DNA from 3 places in the Geobacillus sp. FSL W8-0026 genome. Region 2 is predicted to be linked to each of the others. Evidence: predicted binding sites of a transcription regulator. Region 2 holds the regulator's gene; each other region holds the start of a gene.
The links. The regulator Rex, encoded in region 2, represses fermentation and respiration genes when NADH is low (regulators of the CRP and FNR family bind a similar motif). The targets are predictions, from matches to a motif close to TTGTGAAATATTTCACAA.
Positions count from the first base shown of each region.

Region 1: a site for Rex is predicted at 1,886-1,903, ahead of NST29_RS13965 (TIGR04053 family radical SAM/SPASM domain-containing protein). Genes of this name have one in related genera too.
Region 3: a site for Rex is predicted at 3,466-3,483, ahead of NST29_RS14045 (DUF2249 domain-containing protein). Genes of this name have one in related genera too.

Region 1 covers NZ_CP150194.1:2,787,749-2,794,364, forward strand. Annotated here, with positions in the region: partial or broken gene NST29_RS13960 (ISL3 family transposase) at 1-453, shown strand, start outside; gene NST29_RS13965 (TIGR04053 family radical SAM/SPASM domain-containing protein) at 720-1,838, opposite strand; gene NST29_RS13970 (hypothetical protein) at 2,200-2,607, shown strand; gene NST29_RS13975 (hypothetical protein) at 2,674-3,723, shown strand; partial or broken gene NST29_RS13980 (transcriptional regulator) at 3,728-3,961, shown strand; gene NST29_RS13985 (molybdenum cofactor guanylyltransferase) at 4,166-4,744, opposite strand; gene NST29_RS13990 (hypothetical protein) at 4,771-5,151, shown strand; gene NST29_RS13995 (ABC transporter permease) at 5,243-6,025, shown strand; gene NST29_RS14000 (hypothetical protein) at 6,029-6,601, shown strand.
Region 2 covers NZ_CP150194.1:273,355-279,970, reverse strand. Annotated here, with positions in the region: gene groL (chaperonin GroEL) at 1-1,232, opposite strand, end outside; gene groES (co-chaperone GroES) at 1,338-1,622, opposite strand; gene NST29_RS01490 (hypothetical protein) at 1,737-1,940, opposite strand; gene NST29_RS01485 (type II CAAX endopeptidase family protein) at 2,160-2,894, shown strand; gene NST29_RS01480 (YdiK family protein) at 2,891-3,070, shown strand; gene tatC (twin-arginine translocase subunit TatC) at 3,467-4,210, opposite strand; gene tatA (twin-arginine translocase TatA/TatE family subunit) at 4,230-4,382, opposite strand; gene NST29_RS01465 (redox-sensing transcriptional repressor Rex) at 4,379-5,041, opposite strand; gene moaC (cyclic pyranopterin monophosphate synthase MoaC) at 5,057-5,545, opposite strand; gene NST29_RS01455 (ABC-F family ATP-binding cassette domain-containing protein) at 5,644-6,616, shown strand, end outside.
Region 3 covers NZ_CP150194.1:2,800,941-2,807,556, forward strand. Annotated here, with positions in the region: gene NST29_RS14035 (nitric-oxide reductase large subunit) at 8-2,371, opposite strand; gene NST29_RS14040 (Crp/Fnr family transcriptional regulator) at 2,607-3,299, shown strand; gene NST29_RS14045 (DUF2249 domain-containing protein) at 3,534-3,767, shown strand; gene NST29_RS14050 (DUF2249 domain-containing protein) at 3,771-3,980, shown strand; gene NST29_RS14055 (hypothetical protein) at 3,977-5,227, shown strand; gene NST29_RS14060 (metal-sulfur cluster assembly factor) at 5,391-5,693, shown strand; gene NST29_RS14065 (heavy metal translocating P-type ATPase) at 5,906-6,616, opposite strand, start outside.

The DNA of each region.
Region 1 (6,616 bases), 1.1 Mb from region 2:
TGTCGCAAATCCCTTGCCAAAGGCGGAACCAAACACGGAAGCGTTCGCCGCGTGTGCCGATTGTTAAGCCAACGTCCAGAAAAATGAACAGAAGAAGAGAGACAGGAAGTTCGACAATGGTGCCAAGAAAGTGCTTATTTACGTGATGTCTATCAAGCCCTTCAACATTTCCGTTACGTATCCAAAAGCCAAACAAGAAAGCAAGCCGAAACTCGTTTGACCCAATGGTTTGACCGGTACCTTTTTAGCGACTGTGCCGCCGTACGCCGTATTGCCAAGGCACTCATCACCCGAAGAGACGCCGTGCTTTCTTGCATCGTTTTTTCTTACTCCAATGGTCCAATGGAAGGAATCAACAACAAAATAAAATGGATCAAAAGGCGAGGATATGGGTATCGAAATATCCAGCGTTTTACTTTGCGTGTCTGTCTAGAGACCTCTATCACATTTTAACGTAAAAATCAAGTACATCTTTTGGTGATGAACCGTTTTATTACCATTTTTTACAACGTGTCTAGTGATTATTTATACCTAACCTGTAGTGCTAATCGAGTGTCAGCGCTCAACCAGCCCAAGTGTGACCATGACAATTCGTTCATTCTTGGATAATGAATGTCTTTCTTTGTCAAGCGCAAAATCAAACATAAACAAAGCGGGTGCTCCCTTCGAAAAGAGAAAGACAACCTAACATCCAAATGTGATGTTGATCAATCGTTGGCCTAGCAACAATTTGTTCCTTTGTTTCGCAGCGCCTTCGGAATATAGATGCAGTACGGTTCGCTTTCCAAATAGTCGCCCGTTACGGCGTAAGCGCGTGAACGCGAGCCGCCGCACACGTGGCGAAATTCGCAGACGCCGCATTTTCCTTTGTATTTGTCCGGATTGCGCAAGTCTTGGAAAATCGGCGAATGCCGGTAAATGTCGGCCAGCGGCGTTTCCCGGATGTTCCCGGCTTTGACCGGCAACAGCCCGCTTGGATAAACGTCGCCAATATGGGAAATAAAGATGAAGCCGTTGCCGTCATTCACCCCTCTCGGCGCGCGGCCAAGCCCGTCGACTTGCCCAGTTAATCCTTTATTCAAGACATCTTCGTAGTGAATGCCGTTGTTCGCCGTTTTTCCTTCGCGCATTTTCGCCTGCAGCACAACGCGGCGGTAATGCTGGGCGGCCGTCGTTTTAATGTCAAACGGAACGCGTTTGCTCGTCTCATACAGCCAGCGGAACACTCGCTCATGCTCGACGGGGGAAATCATGTCCGATTCTTTTCCTCTTCCGGTCGGGACGAGGAAAAAGACGCTCCAAAGAACGCATTTCAGCTTCTCAACCAATTCCGCCATTTCATCAAGCACATGAACGTTGTACCGCGAAATGACGGTGTTGATTTGCACGGGAATGTCGAGCTCATGCAAGTATTGAATCGCACGGATCGTCAAAGCAAACGAGCCGCTCGTGCCGCGGAAATGGTCGTGAATCTCGGCGTTCGGTCCGTCAAGGCTGAACGCCCAGCGCGCCAAGCCGACTTCTTTCGCCTTGCGGATCGCCTCTTTCGTCACGTTAGGCGTCGCGCTTGGCGTCATTGACACGCGCAACCCTTTATCGATCGCATATTTCGCCAAATCGTACACATCCGGCCGCATGAGCGGATCACCGCCGGTAAAAACGAGCATCGGCTGATCCATATCGTAAATCTCGTCAATGAGCTTTTTCCCTTCCTCAAACGTCAACTCGCGCGGGTCGCGGTGATATTGTGCCTCGGCGCGGCAATGAAGGCATTTTAATTGACACGCCCTGGTCAATTCCCAAATCACAATAAACGGATTTTCATTGAAATCGCGCATCCCATTCCCTCCTTGGCCTCCATTGTACCGCAATGGCTGGACGCGTTATGTGATATCCATCACATCTACAGCCAACGGCGGTTCAGACAGGCTTCGATAAGCGCTTAGGACGGATACTAGGAATCCATGAGCACATACACTGGTGTTGAAAGTTTATTTTTAATAATTTATAATAAAATTGCAAAAAATGAGAAATGGGGGATAGGAAATGAAGAAAATGAAATTTTTTAAATTCGGACTTGCCACAGCCTTGTCCGCTTCTTTGATTTCTTTTTCTTCAGGAGGAGTTTTTGCAGAAGAGAATAAAGACAGTGTTTCAAAATTGTAGGAAAATGCCATCCATTATAGCAATGAAGCAAACTTGAAAGCAGTAGTAGAAACCGGAAAAGTGACGGCTCAAGGATCAATCTCTATATCCACAGTAGGGACAGGCTCCACGTATATTTATGTTTCAGAATCTTCGGCATCCTCGTCGATTAAAGGAATTTCTCCAAATGCGTATCCTGTTAGTGAAGTAAAGGCTGTTGGAAAAACGACGAGTAAAGTTACTCTTTCATCTCATGGAGTGACTACGACGTTAATGCTTAATGGAAACTCTCTAGGTACTAAGCAAGATACTGGGTTAGGAAAAACTACTGATACAGCAACAGTTTCTCATTATCCAGTAAGTATTCCTTCTGGATGGGAATATCGAGCTACTTCCCATCACACATTATCAACTTCTACTAATATTTATATGGCTGATACAGGAGATAGTATAAGATTTTAATAAAAAAACCAAAAGCTCAAAATGCTTTGACATTTTGAGCTTTTTCATCAAGGTGAAAAACGGAAGGTGGAAAATGACAAAATGAACCGAAAAAAAAGCTATTTCATTATAGCACTCATCATGCTTTCTGTATTACTGTTTTCAGGATGCAATAATTTTTTAAAAAAAGAAAAGAGACAACCCTTGCATACAAGTGATACTATCTCTTTCCATGAAAATGAGCATTTTATTATACCCAATAATGCGCAGGAACAGCTTGGATTTATTCCTGATACCGCAACTTCATTTACAGTTGATTCGAAACTGAAAAAAAAGTGGATGATTGATAATGAATCGGTTGATATTATTTCTTTACAATCTGGAATGAAACAATTCACGTTCAACTTTATCATTGATAGTCTAAAAGATAGAGATCGTCACTTTCGACTGTTTATTTTCCATAATCAAAAATTTACCGAATTTTTGATTAACAACAAAAAATATACGTATTATGATATTCATATGAAAGGAAACGGATCCTTAAAAATTCCGATTCGTGTTCAAGTATCAAATAATTATGATTTTAGTGAGTATTTGCCTATTTTAATTGATAAAGATCAAAAACGATTTTTTACGGAAAACATACCTGTAACGAAGGTATTAGTGAGTAAAAGAAATAAAAATGATTTCTCTGAAATATCATCACATATAAAATTGGATCATGTTCAAAAGATATTTAAGAAGGAACCCAGTAAAAGCAACAAGTTTGGTCTGCCATCTGTTGTTTTGTTAAATGATCGTTTCACTCCTTTAGAGGTAGAAGAGGCTAATAAAGCACGGTATGTTCGAATTGATCAAAGTCCCCACAACATGGTAGAGGAGATCATGTTTTTTGATATGGAAGGAAATATATATGGAGTAACAGGAAAACAATCTCGTTCTTATACGTTTGAACAACCAAAAGATCAGGATTTTATCATCCCTATTCCAAAAGAAATCATTTCATCTAGCAAAGAGCGGTCTTTCTTGTTAATTAACAACAATCCAAGGGAAGAGAGTTTCATTCATCTAAATGATATAAAAAAAGGCAAAAGCAATATTTTCCTAAACTTTGCCAATCTTTATGAAATACGATAAGGTTAGAAGAAAAGAGTGGATGAAAATGAATAAAGTTTTTCGTTTACTCGTAGAAGATCTAGAACAGGAAAAAGAGAAAGCGGTCAAACAAGCGGAAAAACAGAAAGCCATCGAAATCGCGAAAAACTTGCTTGACGTCCTGCCGATTCACGAAGTCGCGAAACGAACGGGGCTGACTGTCGCCGAAGTGGCAGAGTTGGCGAAGGAAATGGATCAAAACCAATCTCCAGTCCAATAACGCAAAAGAGCCGAGGTCGTTCGGCTCTTTTTTCGCACTGTTGCCGTTTCAGCATTGACCTTTTATTGACGACGATGGAACGCTATTGGACAGGCAAAATCATTTTTCATCATGAGCGTCTTTCTGTATCAAGTACATTGGGTGGTGAAGAGCCGGGTGGTCAAGGATCGCTCTTCCGATCAGCAAAAGATGGATCCTCCCATCTTATCGATACTCTTCCTCGGTATTGACATTGCGCCATACGGTTTCATCGGCGGCAAGCGGTTGGGCGTCAACATAGCGGACGCGGGCGCCGTCAAGAAGCGAACCCATCCGTCGTTCACCGGCATCAAGCAGCTTGGCGATCAGCGGGCGAAGCCGCCGGTGGTATAGGGCAACCAATGGCTCCGGGCGGCCGTCATGGAGCGGGACGACGGCGTCAAAGGACGGATCGGCATAGGCGGCGAGCCGTTCCGTTACGTCCTTATTCATATACGGCATGTCGCACGGCAGAATGAACACCCAATCGGATCGGCTCTGTTCCATGGCGGTGTAAATGCCGGCAAGCGGCCCAAAACCGCGGTAACGCTCCACATCGAGCAGCACCGGGATGTCCGTTCGCCGACGAAACTCGCCGACAAGCGCCGGATGGCTAATGAGATACAACTCATCGGCGATCGGAGCCAGCGCGGCGACAGACCAAGCGAAAAACGGCGCGCCTTGATGCAACGCGAACGCCTTTGGCCGCCCGAACCGGCGCGACTGGCCGCCGGCCAGCACCACTCCAGCAATCGTTTGTTTCATCACACTCCCCTTTCCGGAGCCTGCTATTGTCAAAAGTTGATCATTCATATCTTGCTGTTTTTTATGAAATGCAGATTAGGGAAGGAATTTTGCTGTTCCTGTTATTTACGGTCATCATTGAGATAACCATACTCTCCAGTGAGCAGCCGTCCAACGTCGCTGGCTCAAGTTTAGCATTGCGGATTGACGGGACTCCAGATAGATCGATAACCCTACAAAAGCTTGCATCCGTGAACAAAATTCTATTAGCAACGGATTTGAACGCTCATGATGCCGCAACTCCTTGGATGCCAAAACTTCCTTCGACAATGGATACCAAATATCCTTCTCATTTTTATGTAAGAATTCTCTTGAAAATAAAAAAAAATAGTATGTATAATTATAGAAGTATTATAGGAGGTAGTTGAATTTGAAAAAGAAATTAGCTTTATCCAGTTTATCGGTCGGTTTATTGGTGTTCGGTGGAGTAGTACAAGCAGGGACTAGGGAGTGAAAAACATGTTACATCATCAATTGATGGTCGAATTAAAAAGGGCACTTACAAAAAAAAATATATTGTTTTGGCTAGGTCTGATTGTTTTGCTGCCAACAGCTAGGTTTTATATGGTGAAAGACGGGTACCAGTTTTATAAACCTATCGAAGTATTTCATGAAACAGTGTCAGGTATTATTCCGTTGCTCTTTCCTGTTATCGCTATCATCATTTATTTACCTTCTTTTTTACAGGAACAAAGAAACAAGTTTATTACGTATACCCGTACTAGAGTTCCATTGCATACTTACATAATTAGCAAAGGGTTGATCAATGCTCTGCTAACAGGGCTTGTCATATTTTTGCTCATTTTTCTTCCGTTCGTTTTTATCGTGTATTTTGAACAGAAATTAGGAATCATTCATTATAGCTCTTCTAACGAACATATGCGAATACCTGCTGTAACTTTCTCACAGTTTTTATCGTACGGAGAGTTCACGTACGGGCTTGTTTATTCTTTATGGGTTGCCCTAAATGGCGTCGTTTATTCTACCATTGCTTTTCTGTTATTGTTAAATGTCAGCAATCCATTCGTCGCTTTATCCATCCCGTTTCTGTTCTATCAGCTTTTTAACTTTGTGACCGGTTTATTGAATTTCGCTGTTTTCTCGCCGCTTAGTACAATTTTTCCTTTCAATATTGAACAGCAACCTTTATGGACCGTGTTCGTTCCGTTTTCGTTGTTACTCATTATTTTAACTATAGTTTTGGTATTTTCGATACGAAATGAGAATGAATGGATGATCTAAGTTATGAAACGCGAGAATATGGAGAATATGATTAGTATAAAATGGATAGGTGTAGGTGCTGTCTTTTATTTTTATGGCGCAATGCTTAAAAGCGAGATCATTCAAACGGCACATCAACAGCGATTACACTTCAACAACTGGGATGTGTCTTTGCGCTTGTTAACTGATCCCTATCTCATTCTTTATTTCGTTGTTCCCATTGCATTATTGTTTTTCATAAAGTCGATTGTAATCGACTTTGATTATCAAATTTTAATTCGTTTAGGGTCGTTCAAGAAATGGATCTATTATTCCTTCAAAAATTTCTGGCGAATGGCTTTTCCATTGCTGTTTCTATGGGGGTTTATGTCTTTATTTATGGCAATTGGATTTCCCCATTCGTGGGAATGGAGTGAGGTTAGTAAGATAGCATCTTCTACTAATACACTTGACAAACTTGTGTATTTCTTTCACAAACCTATATTTGCCTTCATAGCACAATTGCTTTTGTTGCTCTTTACCTTTTCACTGTTACATATCGCTTTTGCGATCATATACGTATTAACGAAAAAAAAGAATTTGATTCTTTTTCTGTAACTATTCAGCCACATC
Region 2 (6,616 bases):
GCGACGATGCCTTCTTCAACCGCCGCACGAGTCGAGTTGAGCGCGTCTTCGATGCGCAGTTTGCGTTCTTTCAATTCTGTTTCGGTTGCCGCACCCACTTTGATGACCGCTACGCCGCCGGCCAATTTCGCCAAGCGTTCTTGCAGTTTTTCGCGGTCGAATTCGGACGTTGTTTCTTCAAGCTGCGCACGGATTTGGTTGATGCGCGCTTTGATGCGCTCCGAATCGCCGGCGCCTTCGACAATCGTCGTCGTTTCTTTCGTTACGACTACTTTCGACGCACGGCCAAGCGAAGCGATCGTTGTCGATTTCAGTTCGCGGCCAAGCTCTTCCGAAATGACTTCGCCGCCTGTTAAAATCGCGATATCTTCGAGCATCGCTTTGCGGCGATCGCCGAAGCCAGGCGCTTTGACGGCAACGGCATTGAACGTGCCGCGCAGTTTGTTGACAACGAGCGTCGCGAGCGCTTCGCCTTCGACATCTTCCGCGATGATCAAGAGCGGACGGCCATGTTGAACGACTTGTTCAAGAACCGGCAGCAACTCTTGGATGCTCGATACTTTTTTGTCCGTAATCAAAATGTACGGATTTTCGAGAACAGCTTCCATTTTTTCCGTATCTGTAATCATGTACGGCGAAACGTAACCGCGGTCAAATTGCATCCCTTCGACAACGTCGAGTTCCGTCGTGAAGCCTTTCGATTCTTCCAGCGTGATGACACCGTCGTTGCCGACGCGTTCCATCGCTTCAGCGATCAATTGGCCGACTTCTTCGTCAGCAGCCGAAATCGCAGCGACTTGGGCGATCGATTCTTTTCCTTTGATCGGTTTGGAGATGGCTTTTAATTCTTCAACGGCAACCGCAACCGCTTTTTCAATCCCGCGGCGGATGCCCATCGGGTTCGCACCGGCAGCCACGTTTTTCAGCCCTTCGCGGATCATCGCTTGAGCCAATACCGTAGCGGTTGTCGTCCCGTCCCCAGCGATGTCGTTCGTTTTGCTGGCGACTTCAGCGACCAATTTCGCGCCCATGTTTTCAAACGGATCCTCGAGTTCGATTTCTTTCGCGATCGTTACCCCGTCATTCGTGATGAGCGGCGAACCAAATTTTTTCTCCAATACGACGTTGCGGCCTTTCGGACCTAACGTGACTTTCACGGCGTCTGCGAGTTTGTCCACCCCGCGCAACATCGCACGGCGCGCTTCTTCGCTGAACTTGATTTGTTTTGCCATACCCCGTTACCTCCTTACAATATGGATGAAATTGCAACACGTGCATGAAGCGAACGTTAAGTATTCAGTGAGTTTTACGTATGTTTTATTTGATCGGCGCATAGATTAGCGAATGACAGCCAAAATGTCGCTTTCGCGCAAAATTAAGTACTCTTTGCCGTCGTATTTCACTTCTGTGCCCGCGTATTTCGAGAAGATGATACGGTCGCCGACTTCAACTTCCGGTGCAACGCGTTGACCGTTATCGAGCACGCGGCCTGCACCAACGGCGACAACACGGCCTTCTTGCGGCTTTTCTTTCGCCGTATCCGGCAACACGATGCCGCTTGCCGTTTTTTCTTCTGTTTCCACGACTTCAATGACAATGCGATCGCCTAATGGCTTCAACACGGGAAACAACCTCCTTAACGATAGTTTTCGCCGTTCTTATTAGCACTCATCTTTATTGAGTGCTAACACACTTATAATATTAATGAACTTCTTTCCGTTTTGCAAGTAGGAAATTCAAAAAAATAGCGGCTTTTCTTTTTGGCGCCACACGAGCCAATCGGTCGCCCCGAAGACCGGCAAAAAACACCCTTCCTCCGCCAACCGGCCGCATTTCGCCCAAAACCGCTGCTTCGGGCGTGACAGAAACGCGCGGGCAGCGCATTGTTCCACCGACAAGCGGTCTCGTTCGTTTCCACGCTTCCGGCGTGACAGAAACATGCCGGCCAGCTGAAGGGCAACCGGGCGGGACGACGGCTAGCTTCTCAAGCCAGCGGCGCAAAATCCGTTTTCATTATTGCACATTTCCAGCGCCAATAAACACCCGGCGGCTGTTTTTTTGTCCCGTTTGCCGTTGGATTGAACCAACGCGCTTTTCTTATCATTTCGCCAAACATATGCTACAATACGGATATATTTTGAATAAAGGGGTAAGAAAACTTGAAACGTCATGACTGGTACGTGCTGATCACCTATATTGCCATGCAGCTGTCCGCTTTTGCCGGCGTGCCGCTTCTATGCGCCCTCGGCGTCGGGTCAAGCGCGAAAACCCCCAGCGAAGCTACAAAAATCGCTTCTGGATATTGGGCGGTCATCAGCTTTTTGACAGCGTTTGTCATTATTTTATGGCTGCTTCGCCGCGCCCGCCCTGAGCGAAACATGCGGCAGATGCCGCTCGCTTCATCGTGGATGTGGGCATTTTTAGGCGTATTTTTGGCGCTTGTCGCCCAAAGCATCGCCGTCAATATCGAATGGCGGCTGCTCGGCATTGAACCAGGATCGGAGAACACAAGACAAATCATTGAGATCATTCGCTTGACACCGCTGCTAGTCATTGTTGCTTCGGCCATCGGCCCGATTTTGGAAGAACTCGTTTTCCGCAAAATCATTTTTGGATCGCTTTATGAAAAATACCGCTTTTGGCCGGCCGCGCTCGCAAGCTCGCTTCTTTTCGCCATCGCCCATATGGAGCTGGAGCATTTGCTTTTGTATACAGCGATCGGTCTGACGTTCGCCTTTTTATATGCGAAAACCGGCCGCATTTTCGTGCCGATGTTCGCCCATGTGGCGATGAACACGTTCGTTGTCGTTGTGCAGATGCTACTGGCTGATGAAATGGAAAAAATGATGCGCCAGCCGGAATTGCCGCTGACGATTTGGGGGGTATGGTTATGACGCGCCACCCTCGACTCTTCTCATTGCCCTATTTCCTTCTAGGTTTGCTGTTTACGTATTTGGCGATCCAAAGCGCGCATGAAACGATTTGGAACGTTTCGACCATCGCCTTGGCGGCGTTGGCGGCTTTTGATTTCGGAACCGCCTTTCGTCTGCTTTTTACCCCGAAGCGATAAAGAAGGTGCCCCAAACGTACGATCGGGACACCTTTTTTTATGATATGCCCATCCGTGCTCCCTCGATCTGTTTCCCGCGAACATCCCCGTCGGCAAGCGGCGATTTTCATCCCCGTCTGGAGGGCAGATCACAAGCTTGCCCATGGACCTTTCCCGTGAAAATGCCGGCCTGACACGGATTTGCATCCCCGGGTGGGGGCAGATCACACCGCCCATGGATCTTTCCCATGAAAATGCCGGACCGGCGCGAGATTTTCACCCTCCAAGTGGAGGGCAGATCACAGCTTGCCCATGGATCTTTCCCGTGAAAATGCCGGACCGGCGCGAGATTTTCCCCCCGAGTGGACGCTGTCCATGGAATTTTTTGTTTAAAAATCGCTTTGGCCGTGCGCCGCTTTACTCGTTGTCTCCTTGTTCCGCCGCTGATCGCGCCTTCCGGTAGCCGATTTTTGCGATCCAAATGCTCCCTTCATACAAAAGCGTAAGCGGAATCATGACGATCACTTGCGACAACACATCGGGCGGCGTGATAATCGCCGCGATAATTAACAGCACCAAATACGCATACTTGCGAACGCGAACAAGAAACTGCGGCGTGATAAGCCCTAAGCGGGTGAAAAACAGCACCACGATCGGCAGCTGAAACACAACGCCAAACGGCAGCACAAGCTGAAGCATAAACTGGAAATATTCGTTAATGCCGATCATTTGCTGGACCCCCAGCTGTTCAGCCAGCTGGTTCATAAATCGAACGACAAATGGAAACAAAACGAAATAGGCAAAGCTGACACCGCCCAAAAAAAGAACAATCGATGCCGGAATATAGCTTAGCGTTACCTTCCGCTCTTTTTCATACAGACCGGGGCTGACAAACGCCCAAATTTGATACAGCAGCACCGGAGACGTCAGCACGGCGGCAATGACAAAAGCAAACTGAAAGTATACTTTGATCGGATCGGTCAGGCGAAAGGCGTTCATGGTCAGCTGCTTTGTCTCAGCCGTTCGTTGCAAATAGATAATGACATCATCGACGAAAAAGAAGCTCGCCGCCAACGCCGCGGCGAAAAAAACGAGCACAATGATCAGCCGCTTTCGCAGTTCACCGAGGTGTTCATACACTGACATCTCTTTGTCATTCATAGTTCCTCATCCCGCCTTATCACCGGTCGGTTTTCGTTTCGTCCTCATCCGCAAGACCCTTGGTGGCGTCTTTGAACTCGCGCAGCGACTCGCCAAACGAACGCCCTAGTTCCGGCAGCTTTTTCGTGCCAAACAACAGCAAAATCAAAACAGCCAGCAATACATATTTCATGAATGATTCTCTCCTTTTGCCGATGGCGATGGATAGTTTTTCAAAAAGTACACAAGCGATTGCAGCTCAATGGCCAAATCGATGTGGTGAACGCGAATATGGTCAGGCACGTTCAGCCGCGCCGGAGTAAAGTTTAAAATTCCTTTAATCCCTTGGGCGACAAGGCGATCGGTCAACGCCTGAGCCGCGGAGGCCGGCACGGTTAAAATAGCGACCGGAATGTCGCCGCGCAGCCGTTCTTCCAGCTCATCGAGATGATAGACGGGCACGCCGCCGACTGTCGTTCCTACTTTTTGCTCATCAACATCGAACGCCATCACAATTTTCGTGTTATTGTTTTTCGAAAAATTATAGTTTAAAAAAGCGGTGCCTAAATTGCCGACTCCAAACAGCGCCACTTCAGTCACTTCATCCTCTTCCAACGTCTGGCGAAAAAACGACAACAAATAATGGACATTATACCCGTATCCTTTTTTGCCGAGCGCGCCAAAATACGAAAAATCGCGGCGGATCGTCGCTGGATCGACTTTCACCGCCTCGCTCAGCTCAGCGGAAGAGACGCGCTGCTTTCCTGATGCATGCAAGTTCTTTAAAAATCGGTAATAAAGCGGCAGCCGCTTAGCCGTCGCTTGCGGAATTTTCGGTTGTTCATTGCTCATTGTCTCATCCCCTAGCTAATCGGTTTTCCGTCGATAATGGCCGGATTTCCCGCCCGTTTTTTCGACCAAATACGTCGGACCGATCGTCATCCCTTTGTCGAGCGCCTTACACATGTCGTATACCGTCAACGCACAAACCGAAACGGCCGTCAGCGCTTCCATTTCCACCCCCGTGCTCCCTTTCGTTTTCACGGTCGCTGTAATGACAAGACGAGGCTCGGTTTCTTCATGCTCCCAAGAAAACGTGAAATCGACGCTCTTTAGCATCAGCGGGTGGCACATCGGGATCAGGTCAGCCGTTTTTTTGGCCGCCATGACCCCTGCCACTTGGGCGACGGCCAGCACATCCCCTTTTTTAATGTCACGGCCTTTGATTTTTTCATAAATTTCTTGGCTGACAGTGACGCTCGTTCGCGCCACCGCGACCCTGACCGTCTCTTCTTTGTCCGTGATATCGACCATCTTCGCGCGTCCCTCTTCATTAAAATGGGTAAACGATGACAAAGCCATCTCCTCCATGTCTACACTATACATGATTTTTCTCCTTCTGTCTTTGACCGTCTGAGCAACATACGTTAAACTATTCCGAGAGGTGAACCGACATGATGATTTTGCAAGTGCGTGGACTCACGAAATATTTTGGCGCTGACCTTATTTTATCGAATATTAAACTAGAAATACAGTCCCGCGACCGCATCGCCCTTGTCGGCCGAAACGGAGCGGGAAAATCGACATTATTAAAAATCATCGCCGGCGAACTATCTTTTGACAGCGGTGAAATCATCAAGCCAAACCATCTCAAAATCGGCTATTTGGCACAACAGAGCGGGTTGGAATCATCACGCTCCATTTGGGAGGAAATGCTCGACGTGTTCGCACCGCTTCAAGCGATGGAACAACAGCTGGCCGCGCTCGGCTCTCAGCTTGGCGATCCCGATGTGCTCGCCGATCCCGTCCGCTATGAAAAAACGCTGAAAATGTACGATGAACTGCAAGAGCAGTATAAGGAACAAGGCGGCTATCAATATGAGGCCGACATTCGTTCCGTCTTGCACGGATTGCAATTTTCTTCATACGATTATCAAACAACACCGGTCTCTTCGTTAAGCGGCGGACAGCGAACACGGCTCGCTCTCGGAAAGCTGCTGTTGTCCAAGCCGGATTTGCTGATTTTAGACGAACCGACCAACCATTTAGACTTGGACACACTCGCTTGGCTGGAACAGTATTTGCAGGCATATCCGGGCGCCCTCTTGCTCGTCTCCCATGACCGATACTTTCTCGACAAAGTTGCCAATCACGTGTACGAGCTGTCCAACGCCAAGCTGCGGACGTACAATGGCAACTACAGCCGCTATCTGGAACTGAAAGCGCAGCAATATGAGCAAGAGCTACAGCGATATGAAAAACAACAGGAAGAAATCGCCCGATTGCAAGAGTTTATTCAGCGCAACATCGCCCGCGCCTCGACGGCCAAGCGGGCGCAAAGCCGGCGAAAACAGCTGGAGAAAATGGAGCGAATGGAACGGCCTGTCGGAGAGGAAAAATCGGCATCATTTTCTTTCACGATCGAAC
Region 3 (6,616 bases), 1.1 Mb from region 2:
GTTTTTGTTATTCTTCCTCTGCCAAATTCGCCACCGGCAGCTCTTCCCCTTCACTGTGCGTAGGCTTGCGCAAATGGAACATCGCTTTGATGGCAAAGACAAGCAAGGCGACGACGCCGCTCAAAAAGATCGTATCCGGAACGGCTCGGAGCAGCAACAAGTTTTGTACAATGTCTTGCTGCAGGAACGAAGACGAGCGCGACGCCCAGTAACCGCGGGTAAACGCCTCTTTCATTTGCAAAATCCCGACTGGAAGGAGCGTGATAACAACCATGCCGGCGAGTCCGATGTTTAACATCCAACATGAGAACTTCAGCCATTTGTCATTCCATGCTTCCGGTTTGACGATGTTGCGCAGTGAGTAAAGAAGTACAGCAATGGCAAACATACCGTACACGCCCATCATCGCCGCGTGGCCGTGAGCCGGCGTTAAGAATTGTCCGTGTTCAAAGTAGCTAACCGCTGGCAAGTTGATCAAGAAACCAAACACACCCGCGCCGACTAAGTTCCAAATCGCTGTGGAAATCAAAAACCAAAACGCTGCTTTATACGGGAAGTTGACTCCGCCGTCACGCATCATTTTATATTGTTCGTACGCTTCCAAAATAAGGAGCGTAAGCGGAATGACTTCGAGCGCCGAGAACACCGCGCCAAGAGCGATCCATACTTCCGGCGAACCGTTATAATAATAGTGGTGACCGATGCCGATGACACCGCTGCCTAATAAAATCGTAAATTGGAAGTAAAGCGCCCGAACCGTCGAATGTTTCGTCACGAGCCGCAGTTGAACAAGCAAGAACCCGATGACGACAACGGCGAACACTTCGAAAATGCCCTCTACCCATAAATGGATGATCCACCAGCGCCAAAAGTCAGCCATCGTAAAGTTCGTATCTGGTTTCATAAAGAACGCGAAGATGTAAAAGAACGGAACGGCAATGGCTGAGTAAAACAGCAAGTGGATGAGCCCGCCTTTGTCGCTTTCCCGCTTCAGCTCGCGTTTGACGCCGCGGAAGACGATGAACAGCCAAAGGAGCATGCCGACCACCAAAATGATTTGCCAGATGCGGCCGAGCTCAATGTATTCCCAACCTTGATGGCCAAACAGGAACCATTCGTTTCCTAAATAGCCGTTGACGCCGAGCCATTGGCCGATCATGCTGCCGGCGACAAGGACAACAAGCGCCCAGAAGAGCAAATCAACGAGCAACCCTTGCTTTTTCGGTTCTTGTCCACCGACGAGCGGGGCGATGAAAATCCCCATGCCAAGCCATGCGGTCGCAATCCAGAAAATCGCCAGCTGCAAATGATACCCTTTGGCTATGTTAAATGGCAATACGTCGTGAATCCATTTGATACCAAAGAAGCTGTCCGGTTCTGTATAGTAGTGGGCAAGCAATGCCCCAAACATCGTTTGGACGAAAAAGAGCGCTGACACGATAACAAAATATTTGCCTGCTTTCACTTGCGACGGAGTCAGCGGGTGCCGCCGCAAATCGATGGTCGGAAACTTCCCTTCGGCATACGCTTCTTGCATGCTTAATTGGTAGCGATGGAATACGTACAAAATGATCCCGATAAACAAAATCAAAATCGTGACGCTCGCACCGCTCCACCATACCGCGGAAAACGACATCGTATTGCCGGCGTCCTCATAGTACGGCCAGTTGTTCGTATATGTGATCTCGTCGCCAAGTCTTGGTGTACTCGACAACCAGGCGGTCCAGAAGAAAAAGTCGGCAATCTGTCGGATTTGATCGCCATTCGCAACCCAAGCGCGATCCGCTTTTGGCATGTCGCTTTCTTTGATTAATCCTTTTTTCAATCCCCAACCATCGCCATTGGTGAAAACATCGCGGTAATAGTCGCGCACTTTTTCCAACCCGTAGACTTGCGCATCTGTCAGGACAAGCACATCGGTTACCGGGTTGTAACGGTTTTTCCGCATCTCTTTTATCACTTGTTCACGGATGATCGACTTCTCATCGTCCGTTAAATCAGCAAACGGTTTGTTATACCGCTCTTTCGCTTTGTAATCTTGCATGCCTTCCGTGTACACTTTCAACGCTTCCGCCGTATAGTCCGGCCCCATATACGATCCATGGCCAAGCACCGTGCCATAATCCATCAATCCGTATTTTTGGAAGACGGCTTGCCCGCCGACGATCGTTTCTTTCGTCATCAACACTTGGCCGCTTTCACTGCGCACCTCTTTCGGCCTTGGCGCCATTTCTTTAAAGATCCAATACCCGCCGACAAGCAGCACGGTAAAGCTGATCAAAATAGTGAAAATGAGAATTGATTTAAGAAAACTGTTTGTCGTTTGCCGCCTAGGCCAGATGTTAGGGCGGACCGTTCGGTTCACTTCCATGTGAGGCAACCTCCTTCTCGTTTGTTCGCCCCCATTGTAGCGCGCTGATCGTTTGGCGGTTTGTGAGCCGGGACAAATGTCAACGATGATTTATATCACAGCTTTTCGGTGTAGGAATTTATACAATGAAAGCAGAATGTGCTGAACGACGCAAGTTTTCAAACAGAGAACCGATCGAGTCCCCGCTTGGCCATTGTTATCATTTTGTCACATTTTTATGTAGGGAGAGAACGCCATGGCGCACCATTGGATGAAAGACCGCTTAAAAGCCGTTCCGTTGTTTCGTGAACTGTCGGATTACGAGCTCGATTCGCTTGTCGCCATTTCCCATGTGCGCGTCTACAAGCCGCGGACGTTTGTCTTTATGCAAGGCGACCCGTTAGAGCGCGTCTATTTCATTCATTCCGGCACAGTGAAAATTTACAAAACAGATGTAAGCGGAAAAGAACAAATCGTTTCGATTTTGCAGACAGGGGAAATGTTTCCGCACGCCGGCTTTTTCTTAAAAGGCGCCTACCCGGCTCACGCCGAAGTGATGGAAGAAGCGACATTGATCGCGATCTCCATCCATGATTTTGAACAAGTGCTGATGGCCAGCCCTGAGCTATGCATGAAGCTGTTTCGCGTCATGGGCGAAAAAATTGTTGACTTGCAAAACCGGCTCGAAGCGCAAGTGCTTCATAATACGTACGAACAAATCGTGCTGCTTTTGCTGCGGCTGACGCGGACGAATGCCGTCAAACAAGGGAAGTGGCACCGTCTCACCGCCCATGTGACAAACCGTGAGCTGGCCAATATGATCGGCACCGCCCGCGAAACGGTCAGCCGGACGTTGAGCCAGCTGAAACGGAAAGGGTTGATCCATGTCGACAAACACGGCTTTTATTTGATCGACCAAGAAGGGCTTGAGCAAGAAATCTTTTTCTAATCCCCTTTTGTCTAACATGCGGTTTATCGTGAAAATGGGGATGAATGCCACCCTTATCCTCAATTGAGAGTCAGATGGCAAGGAAATGACTGTACATCGCACGTTCGGAACAAACCATCTATCGTTTTCGAACCGGAGGCAGACATATCGTATTCCGACCGCGTAGTTGTGAGCTATATCACAACATTCCATAATGAAAATGATTATCATAATAGCAAAAAGGAGGGAATGTGGATGGCCACAACGATTGAACTCGATGTACGCGAAGATTTGCGGCAAAAGCGGGAACCGTTTGAAAAAATTATGAACGCCATCAAGCCGCTGCAGCCGGGCGATACGTTCATTTTACACGCCCCGTTCAAGCCGCTGCCGTTGTTTCCAATTATGAAAGCAAAAGGATTTACGTACGAAGTGGAACAAATCGAAAAAAAACATTGGAAAGTAACGTTTGTGAAGCAGGGGGAATGACCGATGATCCTCGATAACCGCGGACTCGAGCCGCCGCAGCCGATGATGCGGACGCTCGCTGCCCTCGCTAAGCTGAACCTTGGCGAGACGCTAACGATCATTAACGATCGCCGACCGATGTTTTTGTACGAGCAGCTTGACGAGCTTGGCTACCGGCACGAGACGCTCGCGCGTGAAGACGGCAGCTTTGAAATTCGGATTACGAAAGGATGAGCGCCATGTTTCCGGCCCGCACCGGAACGGAGACGGACATCCGCCTTCCGTTTTCCTTTATCATTTTCGCCGTGCTGGCGTTCGCCGCATCACAGCTTGTGCTGCTGGCGGCTGTTCCCGCAATGAGCGGCGGCGCGTTCCGACTGCCGCTCGTGTGGGCGGCGGCCCATTTGGCCTTGCTCGGCTTCGCCTTAATGGCGGCGATGGGGGCGATGTACCAGCTCGTTCCGGTCGCCTTTTTGACACCGATTTGGAGCGAGCGGCTCGGTTTTTGGCAGTTTGCGATCACCGCTCTCGGCATCGTCACCGTTGCCGCCAGCTTAGCATTGGCGCCAAACGAGACGTTCCTCCCTAGCTTGCTTCTGCTGTTCGGCATCGTGCTGTTTGTCTGGCAAATGGCGATGACATTAAAGCAGCAAAAAAACAAAACGATCATGACGCTGTTTGTCGCGACTTCCTTGTTGTTTTTGCTGTTGACGGGCGCCGCCGGGGCGTTGCTTGCCTTTCACTTTTTCGCCGCCACAGGCGCCAACAGTCATGAAACGGTGTTCGGCCTGCATGTGCTGTTTGGGCTATGCGGCTGGTTTACCCTGCTCATTATGGGCTTTTCGTATAAAATGGCGCCGATGTTTTCCCTCGCCCACGGCTTTTCGATGCGGCCGGCGCGCTACGTCTATGCACTGTATACGAGCGGAATTGCGGTGGGGCTGATCAGCCTGTTCCTGCCGGGCCAGACATGGCTAGCGGTCGGCTCCTCTTTGCTGGCGGCTGGATTCGCTCTTTTCGCTTGGCACATCTATGCGATTTTGCAAAAACGGATGAAAAAAGCGCTCGATCGCCCGTTTCGGTTTTCGTTATCCGCCATCGTCATCGGCCTTGGGCTGCACGTTGCCGCCTTCGCCGCCATCGTCATCGGCAGCGGACGGCTGCTTGGCATCATTGTTTATCTATTCATTGTCGGCTGGATCGTGTTTAGCATCATCGGCTATTTGTTCAAAATCGTGCCGTTTTTATGGTGGACCCATCGCTACAGTGAAAAAGTCGGTCAAGAAAATGTACCGACGTTAAAACAAATGATGAATGAACGGTTGATCACCGTTCAGTGTCTTCTGTTCGCTGTTGCCTTGGTGCTCGCCGCGGCGGCGCTTTTGTTCACCAACACTACGCTGTTTGCCGCCTTCCAAACGCTATTTGCTGGACTCAGCATCTTGTTTGCCGGCACGATTTTAGCGGTCTTGCGCAAATAACGACATCGGCCACCAGCGGCCCGGCGCATCGATGAGGGCGCTTTGACAGCCAATCGCCTCGTTTGAGAAACAGTCAGGCATCATGTCTTTTTGGCTAAGAACAAGTGCTGGAACATCGCGTCTTCCTAGCCTTTTGGAAATGACAATCAAGGAGGGAATCAACATGGATATTCTTGAACTCGCCATTCATCAGCTGAAAACGGTCATTGACCCGGAGCTTGGCATTAACGTAGTCGACTTAGGGCTGATTTACCGCTTGCAAATTCAAGACGGCCAAATCGATGTGCTCATGACGCTCACAACCCCCGGCTGCCCGCTTCATGACTCGATTGCCGGCGGCGTCAAGCGGGCGTTGGAACAAATCGACGGCATCCACGACGTGCGTGTCCAATTGACGTGGAACCCGCCGTGGACGCCGGAGCGAATGAGCGAAGAAGCGCTGCGGCAGCTTGGTTATTTTGCCTAAACCGCTTTACAGAAAAAGCAAGCGACAAAGGAAAAATCGACCTTCCCTTAACGATCGTAAGTTGAAGAAAGCGTAAGCCGCGATGCCTGCGCGTGACAACTTGAGAACGGATGAAAACAGCAGAAAACGAAAAAGACACGGAAGCGAAAGCCGTTCCGTGTCTTTTGCTTCTTCTTGTCCTGGTTCGCCAAGCCGGAGACTCCGGTTGGTCCTCACTGCCCATCTCCTTCTTCCTTCACCCGCAACAGGCGCATGCTGTTGAAGGTCACGAGCAATGTGGCGCCCATATCAGCGAACACCGCGAGCCAAAGGGTGAGCCAGCCGGGGATGGCGGCAATGAGCGCTAACGCTTTTAACCCTAAGGCAAAGGCAATGTTTTGCTTGATGATCGCAAGCGTCCGGCGACCGAGGCGAACGGTGTATGGCAATTGGCGCAAGTCGTCGGCCATCAGCACGACGTCCGCCGTTTCCAAAGCGGCATCCGTCCCCGCTCCGCCCATGGCCACGCCGATATCGGCTGCAGCCAAAGCGGGGGCGTCATTTACTCCGTCGCCGACCATGGCCGTTATGCCATAACGTTGTTTCAGCTCGCGGATCGCCGCCAGCTTCTGCTCGGGAAGCAGCCCGGCGCAAATGGCCGACACGCCCGCTTGGCGGCCGATGGCTTGGGCGGTTTGTTTATGGTCGCCGGTTACCATGGCGATCTCTTTGACCCCGAGACGCCGCAATGCCGCAACGGTCGCCGCGGCGGACGGCCGCGGTCGATCAGCCGCCGCGATCAATCCTAACAGCCGACGGGCCGTGCCGATCGCCATCACCGTTTTTCCTTCTTGGCGGAAGGTGGCGATTCGCTGTTCCGCTTCATCCGGCAAACGGCCGAGCACCTCGGCGAGCAAGGATGGGCGGCCAATGTAGTACGTTTC